DNA from 4 places in the Micromonospora cynarisoli genome. Region 2 is predicted to be linked to each of the others. Evidence: riboswitches for the same ligand, from Rfam matches in the RefSeq annotation. Region 2 holds a riboswitch; each other region holds the start of a gene.
What was found. Region 2 has a riboswitch for cobalamin ahead of metE (5-methyltetrahydropteroyltriglutamate--homocysteine S-methyltransferase). Riboswitches for the same ligand answer to the same signal wherever they lie in the genome.

Region 1: linked by a shared signal. The riboswitch ahead of cobN (cobaltochelatase subunit CobN) and the one ahead of metE (5-methyltetrahydropteroyltriglutamate--homocysteine S-methyltransferase) in region 2 are both predicted to bind cobalamin.
Region 3: linked by a shared signal. The riboswitch ahead of Q2K16_RS08040 (ribonucleoside-diphosphate reductase subunit alpha) and the one ahead of metE (5-methyltetrahydropteroyltriglutamate--homocysteine S-methyltransferase) in region 2 are both predicted to bind cobalamin.
Region 4: linked by a shared signal. The riboswitch ahead of bluB (5,6-dimethylbenzimidazole synthase) and the one ahead of metE (5-methyltetrahydropteroyltriglutamate--homocysteine S-methyltransferase) in region 2 are both predicted to bind cobalamin.

The regions. Positions count from the first base shown of each region.
Region 1 is NZ_CP130426.1:1,421,609-1,429,482, reverse strand. It holds gene Q2K16_RS06000 (sugar phosphate isomerase/epimerase family protein) at 1-667, shown strand, start outside; gene Q2K16_RS05995 (MFS transporter) at 1,042-2,283, shown strand; gene Q2K16_RS05990 (hypothetical protein) at 2,479-2,814, shown strand; cobalamin riboswitch at 3,030-3,159, shown strand; gene cobN (cobaltochelatase subunit CobN) at 3,467-7,177, shown strand; partial or broken gene Q2K16_RS05980 (putative cobaltochelatase) at 7,174-7,874, shown strand, end outside.
Region 2 is NZ_CP130426.1:302,625-310,498, forward strand. It holds gene Q2K16_RS01085 (phenolic acid decarboxylase) at 443-949, shown strand; gene Q2K16_RS01090 (methyltransferase) at 964-1,974, shown strand; gene metE (5-methyltetrahydropteroyltriglutamate--homocysteine S-methyltransferase) at 2,111-4,348, opposite strand; cobalamin riboswitch at 4,463-4,675, opposite strand; gene Q2K16_RS01100 (SAM-dependent methyltransferase) at 4,732-5,535, opposite strand; gene Q2K16_RS01105 (HAD-IIIC family phosphatase) at 5,608-6,687, opposite strand; gene Q2K16_RS01110 (acyl-CoA dehydrogenase family protein) at 6,680-7,804, opposite strand; gene Q2K16_RS01115 (acyl carrier protein) at 7,794-7,874, opposite strand, start outside.
Region 3 is NZ_CP130426.1:1,926,857-1,934,730, forward strand. It holds gene Q2K16_RS08020 (hypothetical protein) at 1-287, shown strand, start outside; gene Q2K16_RS08025 (hypothetical protein) at 375-1,094, opposite strand; gene Q2K16_RS08030 (oxidoreductase) at 1,150-2,052, opposite strand; gene Q2K16_RS08035 (helix-turn-helix transcriptional regulator) at 2,180-3,067, shown strand; cobalamin riboswitch at 3,095-3,309, shown strand; gene Q2K16_RS08040 (ribonucleoside-diphosphate reductase subunit alpha) at 3,430-5,805, shown strand; gene Q2K16_RS08045 (ribonucleotide-diphosphate reductase subunit beta) at 5,859-6,836, shown strand; gene Q2K16_RS08050 (ABC-F family ATP-binding cassette domain-containing protein) at 6,900-7,874, opposite strand, start outside.
Region 4 is NZ_CP130426.1:2,117,459-2,125,332, reverse strand. It holds gene Q2K16_RS08685 (helix-turn-helix transcriptional regulator) at 1-192, shown strand, start outside; gene Q2K16_RS08680 (class I SAM-dependent methyltransferase) at 380-1,177, opposite strand; gene Q2K16_RS08675 (LLM class flavin-dependent oxidoreductase) at 1,304-2,338, opposite strand; gene Q2K16_RS08670 (TetR/AcrR family transcriptional regulator) at 2,557-3,129, opposite strand; gene Q2K16_RS08665 (SDR family oxidoreductase) at 3,214-4,095, shown strand; cobalamin riboswitch at 4,560-4,757, shown strand; gene bluB (5,6-dimethylbenzimidazole synthase) at 4,795-5,439, shown strand; gene Q2K16_RS08655 (hypothetical protein) at 5,896-7,596, shown strand; gene Q2K16_RS08650 (tetratricopeptide repeat protein) at 7,656-7,874, opposite strand, start outside.

The DNA.
Region 1 (7,874 bases), 1.1 Mb from region 2:
CCGGGCCGCCAAGCTGGTCCGCGCCGCCGGGCTGACCGTCACCTCACTGTGCCGGGGCGGGTTCTTCACCACCCCCGACTGGTGGGACGAGAACCGGCGGGCCATCGAGGAGGCGGCCACCCTCGGCACCCGGGAGCTGGTGCTGGTCTCCGGTGGACTCCCACCGGGCAGCCGTGACGTCGACGGGGCCCGCCGGCAGGTCGCCGACGCCGTCGCCGCGCTCGTCGACGAGGCCACGGCAGCCGGGGTACGCCTCGCCATCGAACCGCTGCACCCGATGTTCAGCGCCGACCGGTGCGTCGTCGCCACCCTCGGCCAGGCCCTCGACATCGCCGAACGGTTCGACCCCGCCGTGGTCGGCGTGGTGGTGGACACCTACCACGTCTGGTGGGACGACACGGTGTACGCGCAGATCGCCCGGGCCGGCGGGAGGATCGCCGCGTTCCAGGCGGCGGACTGGGTGACCCCGCTGCCGGAGGGGGTGCTGCTCGGTCGGGCGCTGCCCGGCGAGGGCTGTGTGGAGCTGCGCCGGCTGCGCGAGGCGGTCGACGCCGCCGGGTACTCCGGGCCGGTCGAGGTCGAGGTGTTCCAGGCGGCGCTCTGGTCCCGCCCCGGCCCGGACATCCTCACCGCCACCATCGACGCCTACCTGGCCCACGTGTCCTGAGCGGACCGTGAGCGGGGACTGCTGCGGGATCCGGGCGGCCCGTCGTCGCGGGGGCCCGGTCGACCGCCGGGGTAGCGGGAGGGCAGGCACCCCAGCGGTGGACAGGCATACCGGTCGGTGGCACATCGCGCCCCACCGCAGGCCGGTGGCGGTGGGGAGGAGCCAGGGCTGGGCGAGCAGCAGGCTGGCCTCGCCGACCGGTGCCGCGCCATCGTCGTCCGGCCGTGCCGCTGCGGTAAGGAGCACATTGCGCTTGTGGCCGTGACGAAAGCGGTGTGAGATCAAGCGGTGGGACGTCGGGGTCGGCCGGGACACACCGGGCCGGGGGAACGGCCACACGGGAAAGTGACGCCACAGGAAGAGGACCGCGCGCCGTGAACACCGCGACCGAGAACCGAACCGTCCCGCCCGGTGTGGTACGGGCCGCCCGCAACGGTGTCGCGGTGGTCTTCGCCCTCAACGGCCTCGCCGTGGCCACCTGGTTCTCCCGGATCCCGGCGGTCCGCGACGCGCTCGGGCTCAGCGCCGGCCGGCTCGGACTGCTGCTACTGGCCATGTCCGGGGGCGCGGTGCTGGCGCTGACCACCGCCGGCCTGGTGACCCAGCGGCTCGGGCCGGCCCGCACCGTCGCCACCTCGACCGTGCTGGTGGCGGTCGGGCTGGTCGGGGTGGGTGTCGCCGCACCGCTCGGCTCGCTGCCCGGCGTCGCGGTCGGCCTGTTCGCCCTCGGCTACGGCTCCGGCACCTGCGACGTGGGGATGAACGTCGAGGGCGCGGCGGTGGAGAAACGGCTCGGCCGCACCATCCTGCCCCGCTTCCACGCCGCCTGGAGCCTCGGCTCGGTGGCCGGCGCCGGGCTCGGCGCGGGCGCGGCCCGGCTCGGCGTGCCGATCACCGTGCACCTGGCGGTGCTGGCGGCGGTGGTGCTCGGCGGCACCCTGCTGGGGGCGCGCAACTTCCTGCCCACCCCGGCCGCCTCGACCGCCGACGGCGCCGCGTCGACCCGCCGGGGTGGCCTGCTCGCGGCCTGGCGGGAGCCGCGCACCCTGCTCATCGGCGCGCTGGTGCTGGTCATGGCGTTCACCGAGGGCAGCGCCAACGACTGGCTGGCGGTCGCCTTCGTCGACGGCTACGGGGTCAGCGAGGCCGCCGGGGCCGCCGCCTTCGGGGTCTTCGTCGCCGGTATGACCATCGGCCGGACCGCCGGCACCGTGGCCATCGACCGTTGGGGCCGGGTGCCGGTGCTGATCGGCACGATCCTGCTGGCCGCCGCCGGCTCCCTGCTGGCGGTGCTGGCCGGCTCCGGGCCGCTCGCCGTCGTCGGCGTGGTCCTCTGGGGGCTCGGCGCGTCGCTCGGCTTCCCGGTCGGGATGAGCGCCGCCGCCGACGACGAGGAACGCGCCCCCGCCCGGGTCAGCGTCGTCGCGGTGCTCGGCTACACGTCGTTCCTGGCCAGCCCGCCGCTGCTCGGCCTGCTCGGCGACCACATCGGCATCCTGCACGCCCTGCTGGTGGTGCCGGTGCTGCTGATCCCCACCCTGGCGCTGGTGCCGGCGACCCGTCCGCCGGCCGGCACCGGCCCGCAGCACTCCGCCGGTCCGGTACCGGAAAACTGACAGGCGTCGGCCCCGCCGGTATCGGGTGCGCGGCCGTTCCCCGGTGCCGCCGCCGCGTTCTACGTCCCACCCCCGACGAACCGGCCGCCCTCGACCGGCGGTGAACGGGCCGCTCAGCCGGCTGTCACCGGGCTCGCAGCGCCCACCCAGGTGGGGGTGCTCCACTGGAGGGACGCCGAGGAGAGGAACGGGCAGATGGGCTGGTTCAGCCGGCGGCCCCGGGCCGACGAGGGCATCCCGACCAAGCTCGACCGGGAGGCCACCCGGGACGACCTGACCGCGTTGGCGGACTTCGTGGCCGCCCACCGGGGGGTGGAGTTCTATCTCGAACCCGAGACGACCGCCACCGACACCACGGTGGTGGCGATCGCGCACGACGGGGAGTGGATCCGCCGCCGCACCGGCTCCCCCCGTACGGCGGCGAAACTGGCCCACCGGCACGCGGTGCCCCTCTACGAGGCGGCGAAGACCGGATACCCGGAGCGGATGCGGGCCTGGAACCGGGCCCACCCCGAGCGTCGCCTCCGCTGACCCCTCAGCCCGACAGCGTCCGGGAGAGGTGTCCCGACCACCGGGCAACGGGCCGTCCGGACCAGCTCCGCGCCGGCCGGTGGGCGGACGCGGACCCTCTCGGGCGGGTGGCCGGCGGCCTCGCCACGGGGGTCGATCGGTGCCGTCGTGGGGCCGTTGGCCGCCGTTGACCTCGGGGTGAGGAGTGTGGCAGCATTCGCGGCCTGACGGCAGTGAAGGAAGTCGGTGCGACTCCGACGCGGTCCCGCCACTGTCACCGGGGAGCGATCCCCCCTCGTGGGTCACGACCGTGCGTGCACGGTTGGAAGGCCGGGGGTGAGCGTCGATCCGGGAGCCAGGATACTTCGGCCGTCGGAGAACCCCAGGGCGTGGACACCCGAGGAGGACCCCGATGACGCGCAGCGTCACTGCCGACCCGATGACGGTCGGTGATTCCCGCATCGCCGTCGAGCCCGCGCCGCCGCGTGCCCCCACCCCCTCCGCCGTCCCCGGCCGTCGTCGGGGCGGTCGGCCTGCCACGTACCGCTGACGGACGGTCCGGGTGCCCCGCCGTCGGCGGGGCGCGTCGTACCTCCGCCGCTGACCGACGTCCCTCCCGCCCCGCTCGGCCCGGCCCCGTCGTCGAGCCGGACGTCACTCTCCGGAGCTGAACGTGCGCATCCTGCTGCTGTCGACCGCCGACACCGATCTGCTCGCCGCCCGCGCCAGCGCCGCCGACTACCGCCTCGCCAACCCCACCCGGGTCGACGTGGCCGCCGTGCCGGCCCTGCTCGACGGGGTCGACCTGGCCGTCGTACGGCTGCTCGGCGGGCGGCAGGCGTGGCCGGACGGCCTCGCGGCGGTGCTCGGCTCCGGGGTCCCCACGATCGTGCTCGGCGGCGAGGCGGTGCCCGACGCGGAGCTGATGGCGGCCTCCACGGTGGCCTCCGGGGTGGCCACCGAAGCGCTGTCCTACCTGGTCGAAGGGGGTGCGGAGAACCTCGCCCAGCTCGCCCGGTTCCTGTCCGACACGGTCCTGCTCACCGGTGAGGGCTTCGACCCGCCCACCCCCACCCCGCCGTACGGCATCCTCGACCACCGCCGCCCGACCACCACGGTCGACCAGGCGGACCCGGCGGCCGGGCGGCAGGACGGCGGGCGGCCCACGGTGGGGATCGTGTTCTACCGGGCGCACGCGCTGGCCGGCAACACCGGTTTCGTGCAGACCCTGGCCGACGCGGTCGACGCGGCCGGCGGCGAGCCGCTGCCGATCTTCTGCGGCTCGCTGCGCGGGCTCACCCCCGGCAACGGGCCGCTGGACCTCTTCGCCCGCTGCGACGCGCTCGTCGTCACCGTCCTCGCCGCCGGGGGGACGGTCGCCGCCGACGCCTCCGGCGGGGGAGACGAGGACGCCTGGGACGTCGGCGCGCTCGCCGCCCTCGACGTGCCGGTGATCCAGGCGCTCTGCCTGACCAGCACCCGGGAGCAGTGGGCGGCAAGCGACGCCGGGCTGTCCCCGCTGGACGCGGCCATGCAGGTGGCCATCCCCGAGTTCGACGGCCGGATCGTCACCGTGCCGTTCTCGTTCAAACGGATCGACGCCGACGGGCTGTCGGTCTACGCCGCCGACGCCGAGCGGGCCGCCCGGGTCGCCGGGATCGCCGTCCGGCAGGCCCGGCTGCGGCACCTGCCCAACTCCGGCAAGCGGGTGGCGATCGTGCTCAGCTCCTACCCGACGAAGCACTCCCGGGTCGGCAACGCCGTCGGCCTGGACACCCCCGCCTCGGCGGTCCGCCTGCTCGCCGCCCTCGCCGCCGACGGATACCACCTCGGCGACGCGCCACCGCCCACCGACGGGGACGCGCTGATCCACGCGCTGATCGCCGCCGGGGGCCACGACGTCGAGTGGCTCACCCCGGAACAGTTGGCCGCCGCCGAGGCCCGGGTGCCGGGGGAGACCTACCGGCGTTGGTTCGACCAGGTGCCGGTCGACCTGCGGGACCGGATGCGGGAACACTGGGGTGAGCCACCCGGCCAGCTCTACACCGACGACGGGGACATCGTCCTGGCCGGGCTGCGGTTCGGCAACGTCACCCTGCTGATCCAGCCGCCGCGCGGCTTCGGCGAGAACCCGATCGCCATCTACCACGACCCCGACCTGCCGCCCAGCCACCACTACCTCGCCGCGTACCGGTGGCTGGCCGCGCCGGTCGGCGACGGCGGCTTCGGCGCCGACGCGGTGGTGCACCTCGGCAAGCACGGCACCCTGGAATGGCTGCCCGGCAAGGGCCTCGGCCTGGCCGCCGACTGTGCCCCCGACGCCGTCCTCGGTGACCTGCCGCTGGTCTACCCGTTCATCGTCAACGACCCCGGCGAGGGCACCCAGGCCAAGCGGCGGGCGCACGCCGTGGTGGTCGACCACCTGGTGCCCCCGATGGCCCGCGCCGAGACCTACGGCGAACTGGCGAAACTCGAACAACTGCTGGACGAGTACGCCACCGTGCAGGCCCTCGACCCGGCGAAGGTGCCGGTGGTCCGGGGGCAGATCTGGGAGCTGGTGCGCGCCGCCGAACTCCACCACGACCTGCACACCGAGGCGATGCCCGCCGCCGACGACTTCGACGACTTCGTGCTGCACCTCGACGGCTACCTGTGCGAGGTCAAGGACGTGCAGATCCGCGACGGGCTGCACGTCCTGGCCGGGGTGCCCACCGGTGAGGCCCGGGTCAACCTCGTCCTGGCCGTGCTGCGCGCCCCGCAGGTGTGGGGCGGCAGCCGCGCCCTGCCCGGCCTGCGGCAGGCCCTCGCCGCCGGCTACGGCCTCGACGAGCAGGCGCTGCTCGCCGAGCCCGGGGCGCGGGCGGCGGTGCCGGCGGCGCTGACCGACGTCGTCGACGGGCCGGCGGTCACCGCCGCCGACGCGGTGGACCTGATCGAGGCGCTGGCCCGACGGCTCGTCCTCGGCATGGAGACCCTCGGCTGGGAGCCCGACCGCGCCGACGCGGTGGTCACGGAGGTGACCGGCCGGTCCTGCCCCGACGCGGCCGAGGTGCTGCGGTTCGCCGCCCGCGAGGTGGTGCCCCGGCTGGACCGCACCACCGACGAGATCACCAACACCCTCGGCGCGCTCGCCGGCCGGTTCGTGCCGCCCGGACCGTCCGGGTCGCCCACCCGGGGGCTGGTCAACGTGCTGCCCACCGGCCGAAACTTCTACTCCGTCGACCCGAAGGCGATTCCCAGCCGCAACGCCTGGGACGTCGGGGTGGCGCTGGCCGACTCGCTGCTCGCCCGCTATCTCGCCGACACCGGGGAGTACCCGCGTTCGGTCGGGCTGACCGTGTGGGGCACCAGCGCCATGCGTACCCAGGGCGACGACATCGCCGAGGTGCTGGCCCTGCTCGGCTGCCGGCCGGTGTGGGACGACCGGTCGCGGCGGGTCACCGGCGTCGAGGTGGTGCCGGTGGCGGAACTGGGCCGGCCCCGGGTCGACGTCACGGTCCGCATCTCCGGCTTCTTCCGCGACGCGTTCCCGCACGTCGTCGCCCTCCTCGACGACGCGGTACGGCTGGTCGCCGCCCTCGACGAGCCGGCCGGGGACAACTACCTGCGCGCGCACGTGGCCGCCGACCTCGCCACGCACGGCGACGAGCGGCGGGCCACCGCCCGGATCTTCGGCTCCAAACCCGGGGCGTACGGGGCGGGGCTGCTGCCGCTGATCGACGCCCGGAACTGGCGCACCGACGCCGACCTGGCCGAGGTGTACGCCGTCTGGGGCGGCTACGCCTACGGCCGGGGCCTGGACGGGCGGGAGGCGCGGGCCGACATGGAACGCTCCTTCGCCCGGATCGCGGTGGCGGCGAAGAACCAGGACACCCGCGAGCACGACATCGTCGACTCCGACGACTACTTCCAGTACCACGGCGGGATGGTGGCGATGGTGCGTCACCTCACCGGGGCTGCCCCGGCCGCGTACGTGGGCGACTCGGCGATGCCGCACGACGTGCGCACCCGCACCCTCGGTGAGGAGACCCGGCGGGTGTTCCGGGCGAGGGTGGTCAACCCGAAGTGGATCGCGGCGATGCGCCGGCACGGCTACAAGGGCGCGTTCGAGCTGGCCGCCACCGTGGACTACCTGTTCGGCTACGACGCCACCGCCGGGGTCGTCGACGACTGGATGTACGAGCGCCTCGCCGAGGCGTACCTGTTCGACGGGCAGACCCGGGAGTTCCTGGAGCGGTCCAACCCGTGGGCGCTGCGCGGCATCACCGAACGGCTCCTGGAGGCCGCCGAACGCGGCCTGTGGGCCGCCCCCGACCCCACCACCCTGGACCGGCTGCGGGAGACGTACCTGGCCACCGAGGGCGACCTGGAGGAACGTCAGTGAGCGCGAGGAGTGAGCCGGGTTTGCGAGCCCCGCAGTCGCGAACGGGGGTGGCTCAGTGAGCGGGTTTCCCTTCTCGGCCGTGCTCGGGATGGACGACATGCGGCTGGCGCTGCTGCTCAACGCGGTCAGCCCGGCGATCGGCGGGGTGCTGGTGCGGGGCGAGAAGGGCACCGCCAAGTCCACCGCCGTGCGGGCGCTGGCCGCCCTGCTTCCGCCGGTGGACCGGGTCGCCGGGTGCCGGTTCGGTTGTGACCCGGCCGCCCCCGACCCGACCTGCCCGGACGGCCCGCACCCGGCCGCCGCCGGGCACGACGACCCGGCCGCCGCTCCGGTGGAGCGCCGCCCGGCCCGGCTGGTGGAGCTGCCGGTCGGCGCCGCCGAGGACCGGGTGGTCGGCTCCCTCGACCTGGAGAAGGCCCTCGCCGAGGGGGTACGCGCCTTCGAGCCGGGCCTGCTCGCCGCCGCCCACCGGGGGGTGCTCTACGTCGACGAGGTGAACCTGCTCCACGACCACCTGGTCGACCTGCTCCTGGACGCCGCAGCGATGGGCCGCTGCCACGTCGAGCGGGAGGGGGTCTCGGTCAGTCACGCCGCCCGGTTCCTGCTGGTCGGCACGATGAACCCGGAGGAGGGTGAGCTGCGTCCGCAACTGCTCGACCGGTTCGGGCTCACCGTCGAGGTGGCGGCCAGCCGTGAT
Region 2 (7,874 bases):
CTGAAGGGTCGGCAGGTTGAGGCCAGCAAGCTGATCAAACGGACTCACGAGGAAACTCCCAGGGCTATGGCAATCCCCAGATCCAACCGTACAAACTGCTTCCGCGTGACGCGACCCGCCAGGCAAGGACACCATTCGACCGACGCGCGCCGCAGGCGCGGATGAAGGCGTGCCCGCCGTCGGTCATGACTGACGCCGCCCGCCCGTACCGCCTCCGCAGCCGGCGTCCGCCGGGCGGTCCGGTTGGACTCCGATCCTGGGCAGGACTTCTTCCAACGGGAATTGGTCCCTGCCACCGCAGCCGACAGTACCGTCGCAGCTACGGCCGGACCGGCACCGCCGCCCGCCGGTCACGGCACGACCACCCGGCAGCCGACCTCCCGCCCCGACACCCCACCTGTCGTGGCCGTCGTCGACCTGCCCCGACACAGGGGAGGAACCAGTGACCCGGACAGCGGTCGAGGTGGCGGGAATCGTCGGCCGACACCTCATCTACACCTACGCCAACGGATGGCAGTACGAGATGTACGTGAAGAACGCCGACACCATCGACTACCGGATCCACTCCGGCATGGTCGGCGGGCGGTGGGTCAAGGACCAGAAGGTCGACCTGGCGGCCCTCGCGCCCGACGTCTACGCAGTGTCGTGGACCGAGCCCACCGGCACGTCGGTGTGCGTCACCATCATGCCGGAGCGTCGACGACTGCGTGGCGTCATCTTCTTCCCCCACTGGGTACACGAACACCCGGAACGTACGGTGCTCTTCCAGAACGACCACCTGGAACTCATGCGCCGGTACCGCGACGACGGACCGACGTACCCCGTACACGTCGTCGTCGAGTTCGCCGACATCACCTTCGTCGAGTCCCGCGGCATCGACGACGACACCGTCATCGACCGCCCTCCCCACCAGCTTCCCGCCGGGTACGCCGACCGCCGCAACCGGTAGGGGAAGGCGGAGCGATGGACGCGGAGAAGTCAGCGGCCTTCCTGCTCGACGAGGGCCTGAGATACGTGTTCTCCGGGGCCCTGCGGGTGGCCGCCCAGACCGGTGTCGCCGACCACCTCACCGACGGCCCCCGCACGGTCGAGCACCTGGCCGCCCGGACCGCCACCCAGGCCGACGGGCTACGCCGGGTGCTGAGACTCCTGGCCACCCGCGGCATATTCCACGAGGACGCGGCAGGCCGCTTCCACCTCACCCCACTCGGCGAGGCGTTGCGCAGCGACTGCCCCAGCTCCGTGCGGGAGGCCATGGTGTTCGTCACGAACCCCACCTTCTGGCAACCGGTCGGGCGGCTCGGCAGCGTCGTGAGCACCGGTGTGCCCGCCGTGGAACAGATCTTCGGACGTCCACTGTTCGACTACCTCGCCGCCAACCCCGAGGCCGCGGCGGAGTTCGACCCGGGGATGGCGCAGTACTCACAGCTGGAGAGCCGTGGGTTCGCCACCACCTACGACTTCGCGGACACCGGGGTGCTGGTCGACGTCGGCGGCGGCCGGGGACGCCTGCTGCTGGAGGTGCTCAGGAGACACCCCGGCTGGCGCGGCGTGCTGTTCGACCAGCACCATGTGGTCGCCCGACACGACCTCGCCGCGTTGGGCGCCGATCACCGCTGGACGGCCGTCCCCGGCGACTTCTTCGACGAGGTGCCGGCCGGCGGGGACGTCTACGCGTTGCAGTACATCCTGCACGACTGGGACGATGAGCGGTGCGTGCGCATCCTGCGCAACTGCCGGCGGGCCATGAACCCGAACGGCCGGGTGGTGGCACTGGACACCGTCCTGCCCGAAGGCGACGCCGCCCATCCGGGCAAGAGCATCGACCTGGTCATCCTGGCCTCGTTCACCGGCCGGGAGAGAACCAGGGCGCAGTTCGCCGCCCTGTTCGAGGCGGCCGGCCTCCGGCTGACCCGGGTCATCGCCAAACCGGAGCCGGGCTGGCTGTCGATCATCGAGGGCCGACCGCACTGAGCGGCCGAGGTGGGACCGACCTCGACCCAGCCGCTCCCCCCGGACGCCGGCCTCGTCACCCGGCGGGCCGGAGAACCCGGCCCGCCGGGTGACGAGCTGTTCCGGGCGGACCGTGGATCCGCCCGGAACAGTCCGATCAGCTTCCGCGGACCTCGGCGGCAGCCGCGACGAGATGCCGGAGGGACGCCTCGACCTCGGCATAGGTGCGGGTCTTCAGACCACAGTCCGGGTTGACCCACAGCCGTCGGGCGGGCACGACCGCGACGGCCCGACGGAGCGCGTCAACCACCTCGTGGTGCGGTGGGATGCGGGGCGAGTGGATGTCCCACACCCCCGGGCCGACGCCCCGGCGGTAACCGATCGCGGCCAGGTCGTCCAGAACCTCCATCTTCGACCGGGACGCCTCGATGCTGGTGACATCGGCGTCGAGCGCGTCGATTGCCGTGATCACCTCACCGAACTCGCTGTAGCACAGGTGGGTGTGAATCTGGGTGTCGTCGGCGACACCGCCGGTAGCCAGGCGGAACGCGCCGACCGCCCACTCCAGGTACGCCTTCTGGTCGGCCCGACGCAGCGGCAGGGTCTCCCGGAGGGCAGGTTCGTCGACCTGGATGATCCGGATACCGGCAGCCTCCAGATCGTGACACTCGTCGCGCAGCGCGAGCGCCACCTGGTCGGCGGTGTCGGCCAACGGCTGATCGGTACGGACGAACGACCAGGCCAGGATGGTGACCGGCCCGGTGAGCATGCCCTTGACCGGACGGTCGGTCAGCGACTGGGCATAGGTGGACCACGCGACGGTCATCGGCGTCCGCCGGGCCACGTCCCCGTGGATGATCGGTGGACGCACGCACCGGGAGCCGTAGGACTGCACCCAGCCGTGCGTGGTGGCGGCGAAACCGTCGAGCTGCTCCCCGAAGTACTGGACCATGTCGTTGCGTTCCGGCTCGCCGTGCACCAGCACGTCCAGACCCAACCGCTCCTGCAATCGGACGACCCGCTCCACCTCGGCGCGCATCCGCTCCGTGTAGCCGGCGTCGTCGAGGGTGCCGGCGCGGTGCGCGGCACGGGCCCGGCGTAGCTCGGCGGTCTGCGGGAACGAACCGATCGTGGTGGTCGGCAGGTCCGGCAGCCCCAGCCGTTCCTGCTGGCGGGCGGCCCGCTCGGCGTAGTCGCCGCGGTGCCGGTCGGTAGGGCGCAGCGCAGCCAACCGGCCGCGTACGTCGTCGTGCCGCCACGCCGGCGGGATGGGCGGCAGCGGGGCCGGCATGCTGGTGGTGCCGTCGCGCAGCGCCCGGCCGAGCAGGACCACCTCGTCGACCTTCTGCCTGGCGAACGCGAGCCGCGCGGACAACTGCGGGTCGAGCTGGGTCTCGGCGGACAGGTCGACCGGCACGTGCAGCAGCGAACAGGACGTGGACACCGCCACGTGGTCGGCCAGCCCGGCGACCGTGGCACCGGCGGCGACGGCCGCCCGCAGATCCGTGCGCCAGATGTTGCGCCCGTCGACCAGCCCGGCGACGACTGTCTTGTTGTGTAGGGGACCGGCGGCGGCGAGCCGGCGCAGGTTGCCCGGGCCGGCGACCAGGTCCAGGCCGATCGCCTCGACCGGGGTGTCCAGCAGCGCCGGCAGCGCGTCGCCGAGGTCACCGAAGTAGGTGGCGACGAAGATCCGGGGACGGTGGGGCAGCTCCCCGAGACGCCGGTAGGCGTGCCGCAGACCGTCGATCTCAGCCGGGCTGCGGTCCGCGACATAGGCGGGCTCGTCCAGTTGGACCCAGGCCACACCCGCGTCGGCCAGGGCGGTGAGGATCCTGGCGTACGTGTCAACCAGGTCGTCGAGCCGGGCGAACGGATCGTCGCCCTTGGCCAGCAGCAGGAAGGTGGCCGGCCCCACCAGCACCGGCCGGGTGGTGATGCCCAGCTCCCGTGCCTGCGCGTACTCGTCCAGCGCCTTTGCCGGATCCGCCGCGAACACGGTGTCGGGGTCGATCTCCGGCACCAGGTAGTGGTAGTTGGTGTCGAACCACTTGGTGAGTTCCAACGCGGGCGCGGCATCGACACCACGGGCCATGGCGAAGTAGGTGTCGAGTTGACCGAGGTCGAGCCGGGCGAATCGGCGGGGGACCGCCCCCACTGCGACGGCGGTGTCGAGCATGTGGTCGTAGTAGGAGAACGTGTTGGACGGGATCGCGTCGAGCCGGGCGTCGCGCAGCGTCCGCCACACCTCGGCCCGCAGCCCGGCCGCGACGTCCTCCAGGCCGGTGCCGTCCAGCGTGCCGGCCCAGTACGCCTCGACGGCCTTCTTCCACTCGCGGTGGGCGCCGATACGGGGATAGCCGAGCACGGTGCTCTGCCCGAATGAGGTGGTCACAGGTGGTCCTTCCCTCGCGGTGTCCGGCGACCACCCGAGAGGAAGACGGATACGCCACGGCGTAACCGGCATTCCGCCCTGGCCCTCCCGAGAGGCCGCCGACGGCGCGTACCGGCGGTACGCGCAGCGCTGGCAGGTCTTCGGACTCGTGGGCGTGACACAGGGTCGCCTACTGGCCGTCGCTTCCCAGACCGTGCGGTCCAGTGCTTCGTTGACGGCGGTCGTTCCCACTCACCGCTGCGGGGCAGTCCCGGTCTTCCACCGGGTTCCCTCTTACGACGCCCCACCCGCGCACGGGAGAGGCGAACCAGCACCGCCCGCGATCCTACGCCCTGCCGCCGCCGGCCGGGGAGGCGCGGCACAGCGCCCCGGACCCGCCACCGTCAACGACACTGTGCCGTGATCAGGACGTACCCCGGAAATCCACCCCGGCCACGGTCGTGCGCACCCGGCTCGTCCCGGAACAGCCAGCTGGTGATGCTCGTGCCGTACAGCCGCGCGATGTCAGGGTGCAGCCGGATGTACTCCCGAAGCTGTTCCTGCGCCGGGGGAGGAAAGACCACGTGCTCCGTGACGTCCCGGATGTCGAGCACCGTGAACCCCGCCTCCCGCAGCAGCGGTGTGTAGTCGTCGATGTCGACGAGGTTGACGACCTCCGACGGCTCGTCGTAACCGGGCCGGCGGAAGCAGTCGGCCAGGGCCAGCCGCGAGCCCGGCCTGAGCACACGAGCCGCCTCGGACAACGCCCGCTGCTTGTCCGGCATGTGCAGCAGCGACTCGAAGAACCACGCACCGTCGAACGACGCGTCGTCGAAGGGCAGATCCATCGCATCGGCGAGCTCGAAACGCACCCGGTCGGCCAACCCACCCCGCTGCGCCCGCGCCGTGGCCTCCGCCACCTGACCGTTGCTGACCGTGATGCCGACGACCTCCACGTCGTACGAGCGGGCCAGGTCGAGCGCCGGCCCACCCACCCCGCACCCCAGATCGAGGATGCGCTGACCCGACGCGGGCGTCAGCCGCTCGATCAGCCGGCCGGTGAGCCGTTCGGACGCGGCGATCAGGTCGACCTGGTCGTCGTCGTCCGACCAGTAGCCAAAGTGCAGGTTCGCCGGCATCTGCGCCCCGACGAACCCGTCGTACATCTCCGCGACCCGGGTGGCGTTGTCGTCTGCTGTCGATGTCACCTACGGCCTCCGGTGTTCACTGTCGATCGGATCGGTCGGCCCGGTCCCAGGGGCGGTCCACACACCGGCAGGTCAGCGCCCACCCGCCGGGAACAGGTCGGTGGCGGTGACCCGGATCGTGCCGGGCGCGTCCCGGGGGGTCGGCACGAGATGCAGATGCTGGGTGTCCGGCTCGTCCGGACGGTCACACAGTGTCGTGCAGGCACAGGGGTCGGTGGTGAAACCGGCGAACCGGTAGGCGATCTCCATCATCCGGTTGCGCTCCGTCGGACGGAAGTCGGCCACCAGGTGGACGCCGGCCGCGAAGGCCCGGTCCACGAGCCAGTTCAGGATCACCGCCCCCGCCCCGAACTGCACCACCCGACACGACGTGGCCAGGAGCTTCACCTGCCAGACGCCCTCCTGACGCGCCAGCAGCACGACACCGACCGCCCCGTGCGGACCGAACCGGTCGGCCATGGTGGTCACCAGAACCTCGTGGCCCGCATCGTCGAGCAGCCGCCGCAGCACCGCGTCGGAATAGTGCACGCCCGTCGCGTTCATCTGACTGGTCCGCCGGGTCAGCTCCTCGACCCGGGCGAGGTCCCGGTCGGTCGCCCGGTCGATCCGCAGCTGGAGGTCAAGCGAGCGGAGGAACTCCTGATCCGGCCCCGCGAAGTCGCGTCGCACGGCCGTACGTCGGACGTTCGCCTGGTACATCCGGCGTCGCTGCCGGGCGTCCTCGGTGACCACCGCTGGAGTGAACTCCGGCCGGTGCGGCAGCCCGGGCACCTCCTCGTGGGTGTAGCAGCGCACCTCGGGCAGGTGGAACGCGACCTCGGCGCGTTCGGTGGGCTGGTCGTCGACGAAGGCGACGGCGGAGGGCGCGAACCGCAGACCGTCGGCGATCCGACGCACCGACTCGGACTTCGGCCCCCACCCGATCTCCGGCAGGAGGAAGTACTCCGCGACATCCCACCGCTCAAGTTGCCGCCACGCGAGGTCGTGGTCGTTCTTGCTGGCGACCGACTGCAGGATGCCCCGCGCGTCCAGGATGGTGATCACCTCACGCACCTCGTCGGGCAGCCGCAGGTCGTCGCCCTCCACCAGGGTGCCCCGCCAGAGCGTGTTGTCCAGATCCCAGACGAGACACTTCACGGGTTGGTCAGGCATCGGCCCTCCCCGCCGTGGCCAGCGCGTGGTCGGCGAGGATGAGCTGACAGATCTCGGTGGTGCCCTCGATGATCTCCATCAGCTTGGCGTCCCGGTACGCCCGGGCCACCGGGCTCCCGTCGTGGGCGGCCCGGGACGCCAGCAACTGCACGGCCGTCGCCGCGCCGCGCGCCGCGTTCTGCGCACTGACCTGCTTGGCCAGCACCACCGCGGCGACCAGCCCCGGATCACCGTCGTCCCAGCACCTGCTGGCGTGTTCGCAGGCACGGCTGGCCACCTGTTCGGCGACCAGGAGTTCGGCGAGGTGCCGGGACACGAGCTGGTGGCGGGCCAGCTCGGTGCCGAACTGGGACCGGGTACGGACGTGGGTGGCCGACACCCGCAGACACTCGCGCAGGATGCCCACGCACCCCCAGGCGACGGACATCCGCCCGTAGAGCAGCATCGCCGTCACCAGCATCGACAGATCGTGTCCCCCGCCGCCGAGGATCGCGGACCCGGGCAGGCGGACGGCGTCGAGACGGACGTCGGCGTGGCCCGCCGCACGGCAGCCCGACGGATGCGGGACCCGCGTCAGCCGGACCCCCGGACTGTCGCGGGGAACGACCGCGACGGCCGCCCCCGACCCGAACCGGCCGACGACGAGGATGAGGTCGGCGTAGGTGGCTGCCGTGGTCCACACCTTCTCCCCGGTGACCACGGCCTCGTCGTCGGCGACCTCGATGCGGGTGGTCATGGCGCCCAGGTCGCTGCCGGCGTCGGCTTCGCTGAACGCCACCGCCGCGAGTTGCCCGCCGGTGAGCCGGGGCAGGTAGCGCCGCCGCTGGTCCGGGTCCCCGAACCGGCTGATGCTCCAGGCCGCCATGCCCTGTGAGGTCTGCACGCTGCGCACCGAGCTGCACAGGCCGCCGGTGTGTGCGGTCAGCTCACCGTTGTCCGCGCTGCTCAGACCGAGCCCGCCGAACTCCGCGGGCACCTGGGCGCACAGCGTCCCCTGCCGGCCCAGCTCCCGCAACACCGCGACGGGCAGTTCACCGGCCAGGTCCCAGGCGCCGGCCCGGTCGCCGACGAGCGTGCTGGTCAGGTCGCAGGCGGCGGCTCGGCGTTCAGCGGCCATGGTCGTCACGCAGCCGCCGTACCAGGGCCGCCATCGACCGCACCGAGCGGAAGTTGTCCAACCGCAGGTC
Region 3 (7,874 bases), 1.6 Mb from region 2:
ACGGCCACGGCCAGCACCCGGACCTGTACAACGGGGGCGGGATCTCCTGGGGCGACGGAACCTTCATCCGCGCCTACCCGCACCAGGACTGCCAGCCCAAGGGCCAGGGATACCCGAACCAGAACATCGACGTCCACTGCGCCACGCTCACCGGTGACCTCTGGTTCTTCGTCCGTAACACCAGCACCGGGATCAACGGGTGGGCCCGGCGGGACGCGCTGCGCTTCTCGCAGAGCGTCACCATCGCCGACTGCTCCAACGGGTTCGCCCCGCACCGCGTGGCCTGAACGGTCACCCGGCCCGTGTCCGTCGGCCCGGGTGACCACTGACCGGCAGCCCGGGGTGGACGCCGACGGCGTCCACCCCGGGCGACGTCAGGTGAGCAGGGCCGGCCGCAGTTCGCCGCCCACGTTGATCGTGCCGACCACCCGGTCGCCGGTGAGGTCGAAGACGTCGACCGTCCGGTTGGTGCGCATGAGTTCCCGCACCGACGGCGGCAGCGGCGGGGGTTCCTTCATCGCCGCCCGGACGTCCCGGGTGGTCGAGATCAGCCGACCGACAAGCGACGCCCCGTCGTGGTCCACCCGCACCCGGCCGTACTCCCAGCCGCAGGTGGTGAGGTCGAGCACCTCGAACAGGCGGGCGAGCAGCGGATGGGGGTCGGTGGCCCGGACGAACTGCGCCGCCCGGGTGCCGACGACACTGGTGGCGGCGGCCACGTGCACGTACGGGTGCAGGCCGCCCGGCAGCGCGAACAACGGCCAGTGCAGCCGGCCACCGGCCTCGCGCCACAGTGGCCGGTAGTTGCGCCGGTCCACCGGGAACCGCTGGCCGGTACGCCGGTACAGCTCCGCCGTCTGGGCCAGCAGGTCCGCGTGGGCCGCGTCGGCGAACTCACCGACGATCGACGCCGCCACCGCCAGGCCGTCGCCGTCGTCGAGCAGCCGGACCATCGCCGCCACCTGGTCGGCCGGGCGGACGGCCAGGTGCGCGCCGAAGCGCTGCCGCACCTCGGCCGACAGCGCCGCCTGCCGGACCGGATCGTCCTGGACCTGCCGGCCCCCGCCGCCCAGCACCCGCCCGAGCCATCCCATGTCGCCTCGTCTCCACCGCCGTCACCGACCGCAGCCATGCTAATGCGGCCGTGCGTCAGAGATAGCGGACGCCTGTCAGTTCCTCGGCCGCCGTCCACAGCCGCCGGCCGACGGCGGGGTCGGTGGCCTCCCGGCTGGCCCGCACCTCGGTGACCGGCCCCCGGGTTTGGAAGAACCGGGCCGGGCCGAAGAACTGACCGCCGTGGACCTGCGGGTCGGTGGCGGCGCGCAGTTGGGGCAGCGCACCCTGCTCGACCGGTTGGGTGGCCAGCAGGCCGAGCCGGGCGATCACCAGGCCGCGCCGGCCCTGGTGGGACCAGGCCCGGGGGGTCAGGTTGGTGCGGGTGACACCGGGATGGGCCAGCACGCTGAGCACCGGCGATCCGGTGGCGCGCAGCCGGCGGTCCAGTTCGATGCCGAAGACGGTGGTGGCGAGCTTGGACCGGCCGTACGCGCCGGCGCCCCGGTAGCCGTGCTCGCCCATCAGGTCGGTGAAGTCCAGGTGTGCGTTGCGGTGGGTGATCGAGCTGAGGCTGACCACCCGGGCCGCCCGCGCCGCAGCCAGGTTGCCCAGCAGCAGACCGGTCAGCGCGAAGTGCCCCAGCAGGTTGGTGGCGAGGTGCAGTTCGTGGCCGTCGACGCTGGTCCGGCGCGGGCCGAGCAACACCGCACCGGCGTTGTTCACCAGCAGGTCGAGCACCGGGCGGTCGGCGGCCAGCGATGCCGCGAACTCCCGTACCGAGGCGAGGGAGGCGAGGTCGAGTTCGCGTACCTCGACGTCGCCGCCGATGTGGCGGGCGGCCCGCCGGCCGGCGGCGGTGTCGCGCACGGCGAGCACGACCCGCGCCCCCCGGCGGGCCAGGGCGGTGGCGGTGACCAGGCCGAGGCCGGAGTTCGCACCGGTCACGACGGCGGTGCGGCCGTGCTGGTCGGGGATGTGGTCGGTGGTCCAGGTCATCTGCTGCTCCCTGACGGTCGGGTGGGACCGCCGACGCTAGGGGCCGGCCGGGCGGCACCGGTCGTACCCGGTTGCCTAGGTCCGGCAGACCTACCCGCGCCGGTCCGGGCCGCGCCACACTGGCGACATGACCCACCCGTACGCCCGTGAACTCGGTGACTTCCTGCGTGCCCGGCGCGGCCGGCTGCACCCCCGCGACGTCGGCCTGGAGCCGGGCGGGCGACGCCGGGTCACCGGGCTGCGCCGCGAGGAGCTGGCGCTGCTGGCCGGGTTGAGCACTGACTACTACCAGCGGATGGAGCAGGGCCGGGAGGTACGCCCGTCCGACGACGTGCTGGACGGGCTCGCCGCGGCGCTCGGCCTCGACGACGAGGAACGCCGGCACCTGTTCGCCCTGGCCCGCGCCGCCCGCCGGCCGGTGCCCGCCCGGGTCGACCACGGCCCGGAGCGGGTGCCGGAGAGCACCAGGCGGCTGCTGCGGGTGATGGACACCCCGGCGGTGGTGCTCGGCCGCCACCTGGACCTGCTCGCCTGGAACACGTGGGCGGTGGCGCTGCTCGGCGACCCGGCCGGCTACCCGCCGGACCGGCTCAACATGCTGCTGCTGATGTTCGACGAGGCGGCGACCCCGCTGCGGCGCTGCGCGGCCTGGGAGCAGCAGGCCATGGACTACATCGGCATGATGCGCGCCGCCGTCGCCACGGACCCCACCCACCCCCGGGCCACCGCCGTCGTCGGCGAGCTGAGCATCCGCAGCGCCGAGTTCCGCCGGCTGTGGTCCCGGCACGACGTGCGCGGGTCGGTCAACGGCACCAAGACCTTCCAGGTCCCCGAGGTCGGTGACATCGTCCTGGACTGGGACACCTACCCACTGCCGGGCAATCCCGGCCCGGTCATGCTCGTCTTCACCGCCGAGCCGGGCAGCGCCGACGCCGACGCGCTGCGGCTGCTGACGTCACTGCGGGCAACCGGCCGGTCGGATGAGAGTTATCCGACACGCCGACGCGACATCTAGTGTTGCCTCTCCCCCATCCACGCCATATATGGTGTGCCACGCAGCTGGTTCGACCGGGCCCCGTGGTCCGGTCGAGGCAACAGGGAACCCGGTGGAAATCCGGGACTGCCCCGCAGCGGTAAGTGGGAACGACAGCCGTCATCGAGCACTGGACCACGAGGTCCGGGAAGCGACGGCCAGTAGGCGACCGGTACCCGGTCACGCCCGCGAGTCCGAAGACCTGCCAGTGCGCCGTGCGCTGCTGCGCGCGGCGGTCGGAGGTCGCGCGGGACGACCGACGCCAGCACCCGGGCCGGCCGCCGTGCCGTGCCCGTTGGCGTTCTCCCGCGTCCGACGGCCATCGGTGACAGCGAGGAGAGGTCATGACGAACATAGCGCAGAGCCCACCGTCCGACGTCGACGGCGCGGAGCCACGCCGGCCGGCGATGCGGGTACGCAAGCGCGACGGCGACACCGAACCGGTGGACGTCAACCGGATCGTCACGGCCGTCGCCCGGTGGGCCACCGACCTGGACGAGGTCGACCCGCTGCGGGTCGCCACCAAAACGATCAGCGGCCTCTACGACGGGGCGACCACCGCCGAGCTGGACAAGCTGTCGATCCAGACGGCGGCGGAGCTGATCGGCACGGAACCGCAGTACTCCCGGCTGGCGGCCCGGCTGCTGGCCGCGTACGTGGACGAGGAGGTACGCGGGCAGGAGGTCACCTCCTTCAGCGAGTCCATCCGGTACGCCCACGGCCTCGGCCTGATCGCCGACGACACCGCCGCGTTCGTGGCCCGGCACGCCCGGCAGCTCGACGACGCCGTCGACCCGGCCGGTGACCTGCGGTTCGAGTACTTCGGGTTGCGTACGGTGGCCGACCGTTACCTGCTGCGGCACCCGCAGTCGCGGCTGGTGGTGGAGACGCCGCAGTACTGGCTGCTGCGGGTGGCCTGCGGGCTGTCCACCACACCCGACGAGGCGGTCGGGTTCTACCGGCTGATGTCGTCGCTTGCCTACCTGCCGAGTTCCCCGACGTTGTTCAACTCGGGCACCCGGCACACCCAGATGTCCTCGTGTTTCCTGGTCGACTCGCCGCGCGACGAACTGGACTCGATCTACGAGCGCTACCACCAGGTGGCGAAGCTGTCGAAGTTCTCCGGCGGCATCGGCATCTCCTGGTCGCGGGTGCGCGGCCGGGGCGCGCTGATCCGGGGCACCAACGGCCGGTCGAACGGGATCGTGCCGTTCCTGAAGACCCTCGACGCCGGGGTGGCGGCGGTCAACCAGGGCGGCCGGCGCAAGGGGGCGGCCTGCGTCTACCTGGAACCCTGGCACCCGGACATCGAGGAGTTCCTGGAACTGCGGGACAACACCGGCGAGGAGGCCCGGCGGACCCACAACCTCAACCTGGCCAACTGGATCCCCGACGAGTTCATGCGCCGGGTCGAGGCCGACGGCGAGTGGTCACTGATCGACCCGTCGGACGCCCCCGAACTGCCCGACCTGTACGGCGAGGAGTTCGACGCGGCGTACCGGGTCGCCGAGAAGAAGGCGGTCCGCACGGTCAGGGCCCGGGACCTGTACGGGCGGATGATGCGCACCCTGGCGCAGACCGGCAACGGGTGGATGACGTTCAAGGACCCGGCGAACCGGCTGTCCAACCAGACGGGCGTGCCGGGCAACACGATCCACCTGTCCAACCTGTGCACCGAGATCCTGGAGGTGAACAGCGACACCGAGACGGCGGTGTGCAACCTCGGCTCGGTCAACCTGGGCGCGCACCTCACCGACGACGGCGTCGACTGGGACAGGCTGCGCGAGACGGTCCGGACGGCGGTGGTGTTCCTGGACCGGGTGATCGACATCAACTACTACCCGGCCGAGCAGGCGGCGGCGTCGAACCCGCGCTGGCGGCCGGTCGGGCTGGGGCTGATGGGGCTTCAGGACGCGTTGTTCGCGCTGCGGCTGCCGTTCGACTCGGCCGGGGCCCGGGAGCTGTCCACCCGGGTCCAGGAGGAGATCTTCCTGACCGCCCTGGAGACGTCGACCGGTCTGGCCGAACGGTTCGGCGCGCACCCGGCGTACGCGCAGACCCGGGCGGCCCGGGGTGACCTGCACCCGGACCTGTGGGGGGTCGAACCCACCCAGACCGCGCGGTGGGCCGCGCTGCGCACCCGGATCGCGGCGCACGGCCTGCGCAATTCGCTGCTGGTGGCGATCGCCCCGACCGCCACGATCGCGTCGATCGCCGGCTGCTACGAGTGCATCGAGCCGCAGGTGTCCAACCTGTTCAAGCGCGAGACCATGTCCGGGGAGTTCCTCCAGATCAACACGTACCTGGTGCGGGAGCTGAAGGCGCGCGGGCTGTGGACGTCGGAGATCCGCGACCAGATCAAGCGGGCCGAGGGTTCGGTGCAGGGGATCGTCGACCTGCCCGCCGAGGTGCGGGAGTTGTTCCGTACCGCGTGGGAGCTGCCGCAGCGGGCGCTGATCGACCTGGCCGCCGCGCGGGCGCCGTACATCGACCAGTCGCAGTCGCTGAACCTGTTCCTCAGCGCGCCGACCATCGGCAAGCTGTCCTCGATGTACCTGCACGCCTGGAAGTCCGGGCTGAAGACCACCTACTACCTGCGGTCGCGTCCGGCGACCCGGATCCAGCAGGCCACCGTCGCCGTCGCCCCGGTCGCCGCGGCCGACGCCGAGGCGCTGGCCTGTTCCCTGGAGAACCCCGAGAGCTGCGAGGCGTGCCAGTGACCACCGTCGACGAATCCCGCACCGCCGGGCGGCAGCTGCTGCTCGACCCCGGCATGGACCTCACCCTCCGGCCGATGCGCTACCCGCACTTCTTCGACCGGTTCCGGGACGCCATCCGCAACACCTGGACGGTGGAGGAGGTCGACCTGCACTCCGACCTGGCCGACCTGGAACGGCTGTCGCCTGCCGAACGGCACCTGGTGTCCCGCCTGGTGGCGTTCTTCGCCACCGGTGACACGATCGTCGCCAACAACCTGGTGCTCAACCTCTACCAGCACGTCAACTCCCCGGAGGGCCGGCTCTACCTGTCCCGGCAGCTGTTCGAGGAAGCCGTGCACGTACAGTTCTACCTGAACCTGCTCGACACGTACGTCCCCGACGAGCAGGAACGGTTCGCCGCGTTCGCCGCCATCGAGAACATCCCGTCGATCCGGCGCAAGGCCGAGTTCTGCTTCCGCTGGATCGACTCGGTCTTCGAGCTGCGGGAGCTGCGTACCCGTGCGGACCGGCGGGCGTTCCTGCTCAACCTGATCTGTTTCGCCGCCTGCATCGAGGGGCTGTTCTTCTACGGCGCGTTCGCCTACGTCTACTTCCTGCGGTCCCGGGGTCTGCTCAACGGGTTGGCGTCGGGCACCAACTGGGTGTTCCGCGACGAGTCGATGCACATGGCGTTCGCCTTCGACGTGGTGGAGACCGCCAGGCGGGAGGAGCCGGACCTGTTCGACGCCGACCTGGAACGTCAGGTGACCGAGATGCTCGCCGAGGCCGTCGAGTGCGAGGTGCAGTTCGCCGAGGATCTGCTCGACCAGGGGGTGTCGGGGCTGTCGCTTGCGGACATGCGGGCCTACCTGGAGCACGTCGCCGACCGGCGGCTCGCCCAGCTCGGCATCGCGCCGCGCTACGGCGCGCAGAACCCGTTCGCGTTCATGGATCTGCAGGACGTGCAGGAGCTGTCGAACTTCTTCGAGCGCCGGGTGTCGGCCTACCAGGTGGGGGTCAGCGGCAGCGTCAGCTTCGACGACGACTTCTGACGCGCCCATGGTGGCCCGGTCCGGTGGGGTGTCCGACCCCCCGGACCGGGCCGCCGGGCCGGATCACGTCGTGGGTCCGGTCTCGGAGAGCCGGCCGTCGGCCAGCCGGAGCCAACGGTCCACGGCGATCCCGGCCAGGAACCGGTCGTCGTGGCTGACCACCACGAACGCCCCCCGGTACGCCAGCAGGGCGCTCTCCAACTGGGCCACGCTGACCAGGTCCAGGTTGTTGGTCGGCTCGTCGAGCAGCAGCAGGTGCGGTGCCGGCGAGGCGAACAGGAGGCAGGCCAGGGTGGCGCGCAGCAGCTCACCGCCGGAGAGCACCCCCGCCGGCAGGTGGACGCGGGCACCCCGGAACAGGAACCGGGCCAGCAGGTTCATCCGCTCCGCCTCGGTCCGCGACGGGGCGAACCCGGCGAGGTTCTCCGCGACCGTCCGGGTCGGGTCGAGCAGGTCGAGGCGCTGTGACAGGTACGCCACCCGCCCCGACGCCCGCGCGACGGTACCCGCGTCCGGCTCCTGTCGGCCACCGACCAGCCGCAGCAGCGTCGACTTGCCCGCGCCGTTGGGCCCGGTCAGGGCGATCCGCTCGGGACCCCTGACGGTCAGGTCGATCCCGTCGCCGGCGAAGACCTGCCGGCCCGCGTAGCCGGCCCGCATCCCGTGGCCGACGAAGACGGTGCGACCGGCGGGCACCGTGGTGTCGGGCAGGTCGAGGACGAGCTGGTCGTCGCGGCGGGCCGCGCCGCTCGCCTGGTCCAGCCGGGCCTGGGCGTCGGTGACCCGGGCGGTGTGCACGTCGTCGGCCCGGCCCGCCGACACCTGCGCGTCCCGCTTGAGGTTGCCGGCGACGATCCGGGGCAGCCCCGCGTCGGACAGGTTCCGGGCGGCGGTCGAGGCCCGACGGGCGGCCCGCTCGCGGGCCTGCTGGAGTTCCCGCTTCTGCCGCTTCACGTCCTGCTCGGCCTGACGCAGCTGCCGCTCGGCGACCTCCCGCTCGGCCCGTACCACCTGCTCGTGGTGGGTGAAGTTGCCGCC
Region 4 (7,874 bases), 1.8 Mb from region 2:
GAGATCGGGGTACGTCCGCACGGGGTCAAGCACTTCGTCCACCCTGAGGTCGGCGCGCTGGAGTTGAACTGCCAGCGGCTGGTCGACCCGGACCAGGCCCACTCGCTGATGGTCTACACCGCCGTTCCCGGCAGCGAGAGCTACGAGAAGCTCCAGATGCTGTCCGTCATCGGTGCCCAGCCGCTCCGCTGAGGCGCCTCCCGCCGGCCCCGCTCTCGCCGCTGTGGTTGAAGGCCCTGGCCACACCGGCGGCGGCATCCGCCAGCGGGGCCAGGTGCCCGTGGTCGCCGTACTCGGCGGCGGTGTCGAGCATGGCCAGCAGGTGCTGGCTGAGCGGCCGGTACTCCGGCCAGCATGCCGGCCGGTCGTAGCGCAGGTGTCAGGACACCCGGTGGGCGAGGGTGAGTTGCGTGAGGTACCGCTTGGTGACGACACCCTCGTGCGCACGGTCGATGAGGCCACCGATGCAGGCCAGCAGGCGGTCGCGGTCGGGCTGCGGAAGCGAGCGGGTGCCGGAGTAGGTCATCAGCAGGTCCAGGTAGGTTGCGGTGGTGTACGACTGCTCCCACTCGTACCGGAGGAACTCGACCGGACCGAAACGTCCGGACTGGTCGATCTCCGCCGAGTCGCGAGGATGGTCGGCGGCCGGCGTGAGGCGTAGGCCCGGCGGCGTTCTCGGGTCGAACCGCTCGTAGCAGCCCTGCACGTCGACGAAGAACCGTTCGGTGCCGCCCGCCACATGCTCGGTGTGGATGACGGCCAGGGTGCCGCCCGGCCGCAGCACGTCCGCCGCCCTGCCCACCCGGATGTCCGGGTCGATCCAGTGGAACGCGGTAGCCGCGAGGACCAGGTCGAACGGCGTCACCGGGGCCACCCACTCCTCGAACGCGGCCACCTCGACCGTGACGTTCGGGAGGCCACGCAGATTGTGGACCGCGACGGCCGCCATCTCCGCGCTCAGCTCGACGGCGTGGACGGCGTAACCGCGTTCCGCGAGCACCCGCGTGGCCTGGCCGGTGCCGCTGCCGATCTCCAGCACCCGCGCGCCGGCGTCGAGGCCGGCGATTCGCGCCAGATCGTCGAACAGCCGGTCCGGATAGCCGGGCCGGGCGCGGTCGTAGCGGGCGGCGTCCTGCCCGAAGACGGTACGGAGAGTCTCCCGGTCGGTGTCGCTCACGAACACAGACTACGGCTGACCGGAGGCAGTCCACCCTGTTCCGTGGGCCGCGCGGGGAGAATCCGGACCAGAGACCTGCGACGCAGGCCGGGCAGTGGGCTCCCTGCTCAACCTGGCCGGCCCGCGTCAGCGGCTGGGGTGCCACCCGAGCGCGGGGCCGAGCCGGGTCGCCATGTCGGTGAGGATCTGCGCGTAGTCGGCAGGCGTGAAGGTGAAGGGCAGGGCGAACGCAACCTCGTCGACCTCGCGGAACGCGACGTTGTCGAGCAGTCGTTCGGCGATCAGCTCCGACGGGCCGACGAGGTCGGGGGCGAACATCATCCGGGCCGGACCCTGGGGTGACGCGGTTCGGGGCGTGCGTTGCCGGGCGTACTCCTCGTAGCGGGCACGTTGGGTCGGGGTGGCGGTGTCGGTGGGGATGACGACGAGTCCCTGTGAGACACGAGCCCGTCCGCCGTCGGGGTGGTGGGCGCGGAACGTCCGGATGTGTGAGAGCTGGATCTCGGTGAAGTCGGTGGACTCCTCGGCCTTGACCACGCTGCTGGTGAGCAGGTTCATGCCCTGCTCGCCGGCCCAGCGGGCGGAGTGGAGGCTGCCGGCGCCGTACCACATCCGGGCGGCCAGGCCGGGGGAGTGCGGTTGCACCCGGCGGGAGAACTGTTCGAAACCCTCGAAGCCCTCGACGTCGCTGGCCGGCTCACCGCGAACGAGGTCGAGCAGCCGTCGTACCCGCGTGTAGCTGAAGTCCTCCGCCTCGGCGGTGTCCGGGTAGAGCGATCGGCGGACCCGGTCGTAGTGCATCGGTGGGCCGACGCTCACCCCGGGGTTCAGGCGCTCGCCGGAGAGGATGTCGACCGTGGCCAGGTCCTCGGCCAGCCGCAGCGGGTTCTCCCAGCCGAGCGGGATGACCGCGGTGCCGAGCTCGATGTGCCGGGTCCGCTGTGAGGCCGCCGCCAGGACGGCGATCGGTGAGGAGATGCCGTACTGGAGGTGGCGGTGGCGTACCCAGGTGCTGTCGAAGCCGAGTTGCTCGCCCAACTCGATGAGCTGGAGTGTCGCCTCGTGGCCGGTGCGGGGGTCGGCCTCGTCGAACAGGCCGATGGTCAGGAAGCCGAGCTTTCGCAGCGGTGCCGACTGCTTCGACGCGGGTGTTCCACTCACCGTTAGCCTCCAAGGATGCCCACCCAGGGACCTGAAACCCTACCTGGTCGGTAGGGAAATCGATCGTATGCTGCCTGGTCGGCCCACCTCCCGCCGGGTCGCCGACCTTGTGCGGTCCGCAGGAAGGCCGGTGCTGCTGCTCATGGCTGGCCGGTTCGGCGGGCCGGCCGGTGCCCGACGCGCAGGGCCGGAGACCGGCCCGAGATCCGCACGCCGGCTCAGCCGAGTGTCGCGGTCACCGCGCGCAGCTCGCTCAGGGCGGCCAGCGTGTAGCGGGCCAGCCCGTGGTCGGCGTCGGTGTCGGCCCACTCGGCGTAGCCCCGCTTGAACGCGAGCAAGCCCAGCTCCCCGGCCAGTGCCGCGGCCGCGTCGGGGACACCGCGGGCGGTCAGGGCGGCGGTCATCGCGGCGGCCATGCTCACGCTCTTGAGGGCGTCGCGCTCCTGCAGTTCGGTGCTCGCCGCGACTGCCGCTTTGAGTCGGGGTCCGATCTCGCGGTTGAGCGGGCCCATCGCGTCGGACGCCCGCTGCAGGCCGGCCGCGACCGCCTCAAGCGGGGTAGCGTCGGCCGGCGCCTCGGTGATGCCCTCCGCCAGCAGCCGGCTCAGCGTCTCCTGCCCGGCTGCCAGCAGCTCGCGCTTGTCGGGGAAGTGCCGGAAGAACGTGCTCTTGGTGACGCCGGCCCGCTCGGCGATCTGCGCGACCGTGGTGGCGTCGTAGCCCCGCTCGGCGAACAGGTCGACGGCGGCGACGATCAGCCGCTCGCGTGCTCCCGGTTCCCAACGTGCCATGTCGTCCATCATAAGTGATGGGACTCTTGTCCCGTCACGTGCTACGGTGACGGGACAAGAGTCCCATCACTTTCGGGAGCGTCCATGCAGGTCTTCATCACCGGCGGCACCGGGCTGATCGGTTCGGCGGTCGTCGCCGAACTGCTCGCACACGGGCACCGGGTGCTCGCGCTCACCCGCTCCGACACCTCGGCCAAGGCTGCCGAGGCAGCCGGCGCCGAGACGCTCCGGGGCGGCCTGGCCGACCTCGACGTCGTGCGAGCCGGCGCGGCCCGCTCCGACGGCGTGATCCACCTCGCCTTCAGCAATGACTTCAGCAGCCCCGAGGCGGTGGCCGCGGCGGTCGCCGAGGAGACCGCGGCGCTCACCGCTCTGGGCGAGGAACTGATCGGCAGTGACCGTCCGCTCGTGACGGTTTCCGGCACGCCCTGGGTGGCCGGCCGGCTCTCGACCGAGGACGACCCGCTGCCGCTCGAGGGCCCGGTCGGGGGCCGCGGGCGTACCGTAAATTCGATCTTGGCGTTGGCCTCTCAGGGTGTCCGCAGCTCATCGATCCGGCTGCCCCGCACGGTGCACAACCACGGCGAGGGCGGCTTCGCCGGGCTGCTCACCCAGCTTGCCCGGCAGTCGGGCGTCTCCGGCTACCCGGGCGACGGCACCCAGCGCTGGCCGGCCGTGCACGCGGTCGACGCCGCCGTGCTGTTCCGGCTCGCCCTGGAGAACGCGCCGGCCGGCACCGCCTGGCACGCGGTGGACGACGAGGGCGACGCGGTGCGGGATATCGCCGAGGTCATCGGGCGGCGGCTCGGCCTGCCGGTGCAGCAGATGCCCGAGGAGACGTTCGGCCCGCTTGGCGAAATCTTCGCCGCCGATCAGCCGTCGTCGAGCGCACACACCCGGGCGACCCTCGGCTGGACGCCGACCCACCCGAAGCTGCTCACCGACCTGGAGAACCTCCAGCCCTGACCGGTTGCCTTCCGAACGTCGCGAGGACGCTGGTGGAACCGGCTGCCCACAGTGTGTCGTGACCGCCGTTGATCCTCAGGTGGGCGGAGCCGGATGAGCGAGGGTCCGCCACCCGCGACGCCGACGTCGGCTGCTCCTGGCCGTGCCGGTGCGGTGCTGACCACTCGCCTGGTCGCCTGTCAGAGCTTGTCAGAGGCGTCGTGGGGGCGTTCGTGCTCTGGGGGCTGTTGGAGATGAGCCGGGTCAGGTCGGCGGTTCTGCTCGGCACGGCTGCGACGTGGCCGACGTTCCTGCTCGTGGCGGCGGCCATCCTTGTCCCCGGGTGGTGAGGGGTGTCGCCGGCGGGGTGGTGATGGTCAGATGACCGGGGCGAGGGGTGAGCAGGCTACAGGCGTGGGCCTTGGCGTTCAACGCCCCGCGCAAGAAGACAGCGACCAGGCCCGGCGACGCGGGTTAGCATCGGCGGCGGCATGATCGTGCGAGGTGCCCCGCGGTGCGGGGAGAATCGGGAAGCCGGTGTGAATCCGGCACGGGCCCGCCGCGGTGACCGGGGAGCGACCGTCCAGGCGCGAGGAGCGCAGCCACTGGCCGTACGGCTGGGAAGGCGGACGGGTCGGCGTTGATCCGGGAGTCCGAAGACCGGCCTCGCGTCGACCGCCCATCCGTCGAGGGTGGGCCGAGCGCAGCGGGAGCCTGCCTGTGGAACTCTACGACGCCATCCACCGCCGCCGGGACGTCCGGGCCCAGTTCACCGGGGAGCCGGTGCCTGCCGACACCCTGCACCGGATCCTCGACGCCGCGCACGCCGCGCCCAGCGTCGGCCACTCCCAGCCGTGGGACTTCGTCCTGGTGCGGGACCCTGCCGTCCGCCGCCGGTTCCACCGGCACGTGCAGACCGAGCGGGCCACGTTCGCCGCCACCCTGGACGGTGCGGCGGCCGAACGGTTCGCGCGCATCAAGATCGACGGGGTGCTGGAGTCGACGCTGTCGATCGTCGTCACGTACGACCCGCAGCGCGGGGGCCCAGCGGTGCTCGGGCGGCACGCCATCGCCGACGCCGGCCTCTACTCGGTCTGCCTGGCCATCCAGAACCTGTGGCTCGCCGCCACAGTCGAGGGGCTGGGCGTCGGATGGGTCTCCTTCTACCGGGAGTCGTTCCTGGCCGAACTGCTGGGTGTGCCGGCCGGCATCCGGCCGGTGGCCTGGCTCTGCGTCGGGCCGGTCACCCACCTGGAGGCCGTACCCGACCTGGAACGGCACGGCTGGCGACGACGCCGGCCCCTCGCCGAGGCGGTGCACCACGACCGGTGGCTACGACGGGTGACCGACCAACCGAACAGCTAATTCGGGTACGTCGATGCAACGGTCAGGGCGGGCAGGTATGGGTTTGTATGGGGTTCCCCCGTACGGCCCGACGGCGCGCGACGCTCGTCGGCGAGGCCCGCCCCGAGGACGGGCGCCGAGCTATTCCACCTGCGGTGGGAGGGAACGATGATGAGATTGCTACCGCGAGAACGCCGGTCACCGTCCGGGCTGGTGGGCATCGCGATCGCGGCGGTCCTGCTGGGGATGGGGGTGCATGCCAGCGGGGAGGAGAGGCCACCGGCGGCCCAGGGGGATCTTCAGGGCTGGCATGCGAGGATGGTGAGGGTGCCGCGACCGTCGGCGCAGGGCTGTTTCACCGCAACGTATCCCGAGCTGGTGTGGCAGGAGACCGGGTGTGTGGCCCCGCCGTCGGCCCCGATGGCCCCGAACCTCGAACAGGCTCCACGGCGGGACGTCGGTGGCGGGATCGGGATCGTGACGGGAAGACCGGCGGGTGCCGGTCCGATCACCCGCGCGTCCGGCAGTTTCGAGAAGGTGAACCAGCAGAACCTGAGCGTGACCAGCGTCCCGACCGACGGGCCGACCATGCCGGGCAGCTACTCGTTTCAGCTCAACACCAACCACCTCAGGGTCCAGGAGTGCAACGGCTCACCGACCGCCGGCCTGTGCCGGGGCTGGAAGCAGTTCGTGTTCGCCAACGACGGCACCAGGGGCGGCAATCCCAATCCGGATCCCAGTCCCAGCCGCCTCTACGTCGAGTACTGGCTGCTGCACTACAACCCGGACCCGGGCCAGCCGTGCCCACCGGGGTGGACCGAGGCCCCGGACGACTCCGAAACTCACTGCTCGCGCAAGACCGAGGCGATCCAGCTTCCCTACCTGCCGATCCAGAGCATGGCGAGGCCGGCGCTGCGACTGGACGGCGCGGTCACGAAGACGGCCGATGGGCAGGAGACCGACACCGTCACCTTCAACGACGGGTCGGGACGGATCTACTCGTCCACGGGGGCGGGCATCCTCCACCTTTCACCAGCGGATCCCCAGGAACCCGCCTCGGAGTGGACGCAGGTCGAGTTCAACGTGTTCGGCTACGGCCACGGCTCCACGGCGAGGTTCAATCCCGAGGCGAGCTTCAACGTCCGGACGACCGTCGAGGACGGCAGCCCGGTCAAGCCCGACTGTCAGAACTTCGGCTTCAGCAGTGAGCGGAACAACCTCAACTTCGGCCCCCCGGGTCCGGTCCCGTCGAGCCCGGCGCCGGCCGTCGTCATCAACGAGTCGGTCCAGGGGCCGGCGGCGGCGTCGGCCTGCCGCATCGCCGCGGTCGTCGGCGACACCCACCAGTACACGTTCGGTGGCCTGTTCTACGACTTCCAGGCCACGGGCGACTTCGTCGAGGCCCAGGCCGGTTCGACGTTCGAGGTGCAGACCCGCAAGGCGTCCGGTGGCGCGACCTGGCCCAACACCTCGGTCAACCGGTCGGTCGCGCTGAGGATGGGCAACGCGAGGCTGGCGCTGTGCGACGGGACGCGGCTGGTGGTGAACGGCACCACCACCAGTCTGCCGACCGGCGGGTCACTGCTGCTGCCCAACGGGGTGGCGATCGACCGCGTCAACAACGTGTACACGTTCAAGGACCCGTCGGGTAACAGCGTCCGCGCCACCGCCAACACCGGGTACCTCGACCTGGGCGTCGGCGTCGGACCCGGGGCGCCGACGGTGCGCGGCCTCCTGGGCAACCCCAACGACGACCCCCACTACCTGCAGATCAGGGACGGCGACGCCCTGCGCGTTCCGCTCTCCCATTCCGACCTCTACGACAGGTTCGGCAACAGTTGGCGGGTCAGCCCCTCCGCCACCCTGCTGCAACCCTGCACCACCGTCGCCGTGGGCAACCCGACGGCACCGTTCTACGCCGGCAACCTCAACCAGAACACCAGGCTGTGGGCGCAGGAGGTCTGCCGCACCCGGCAGGTCGCCACGCTGTGGCTGGACACGTGCGCCCTGGACGTCGGTGTGCTCGGCGTGTCCGCCTCCACCGTCTACCTCGGACTCCAACGACCGGACGTCGACGCCAACCCCGTGCAACCACCGGTCTGCGTACCCGGCAACACCCATCCGACCTGCCCCACACCGACGTGTTCCCCAGCGGGATGTCGACGGGCCGGCGGGTGATCCCAGCCGCCAGGAACGTGCGGTCTCCGGAGAACAGGGCGGCTCTGGAGACCGCGCGGTCAGCTGTGGGGGCCCACGTCGTCGAGGGCGGCGAGGCAGGCGCGGATCTGGTCGGCTTCGGGAGTGCCGAGGTCCGTGTAGATGGCCAGGGCATGCTGGTAGTGGTCACGGGCCCGGTCGCGCCGGTCGAGGGCGCGGTGGGCGCCGGCGAGCCCGGCCTGGGCGCGGGCCCGCTGGTCCCGGGCGCCGATCTCGGCGGCGATGGTGTGGGCGGCAGT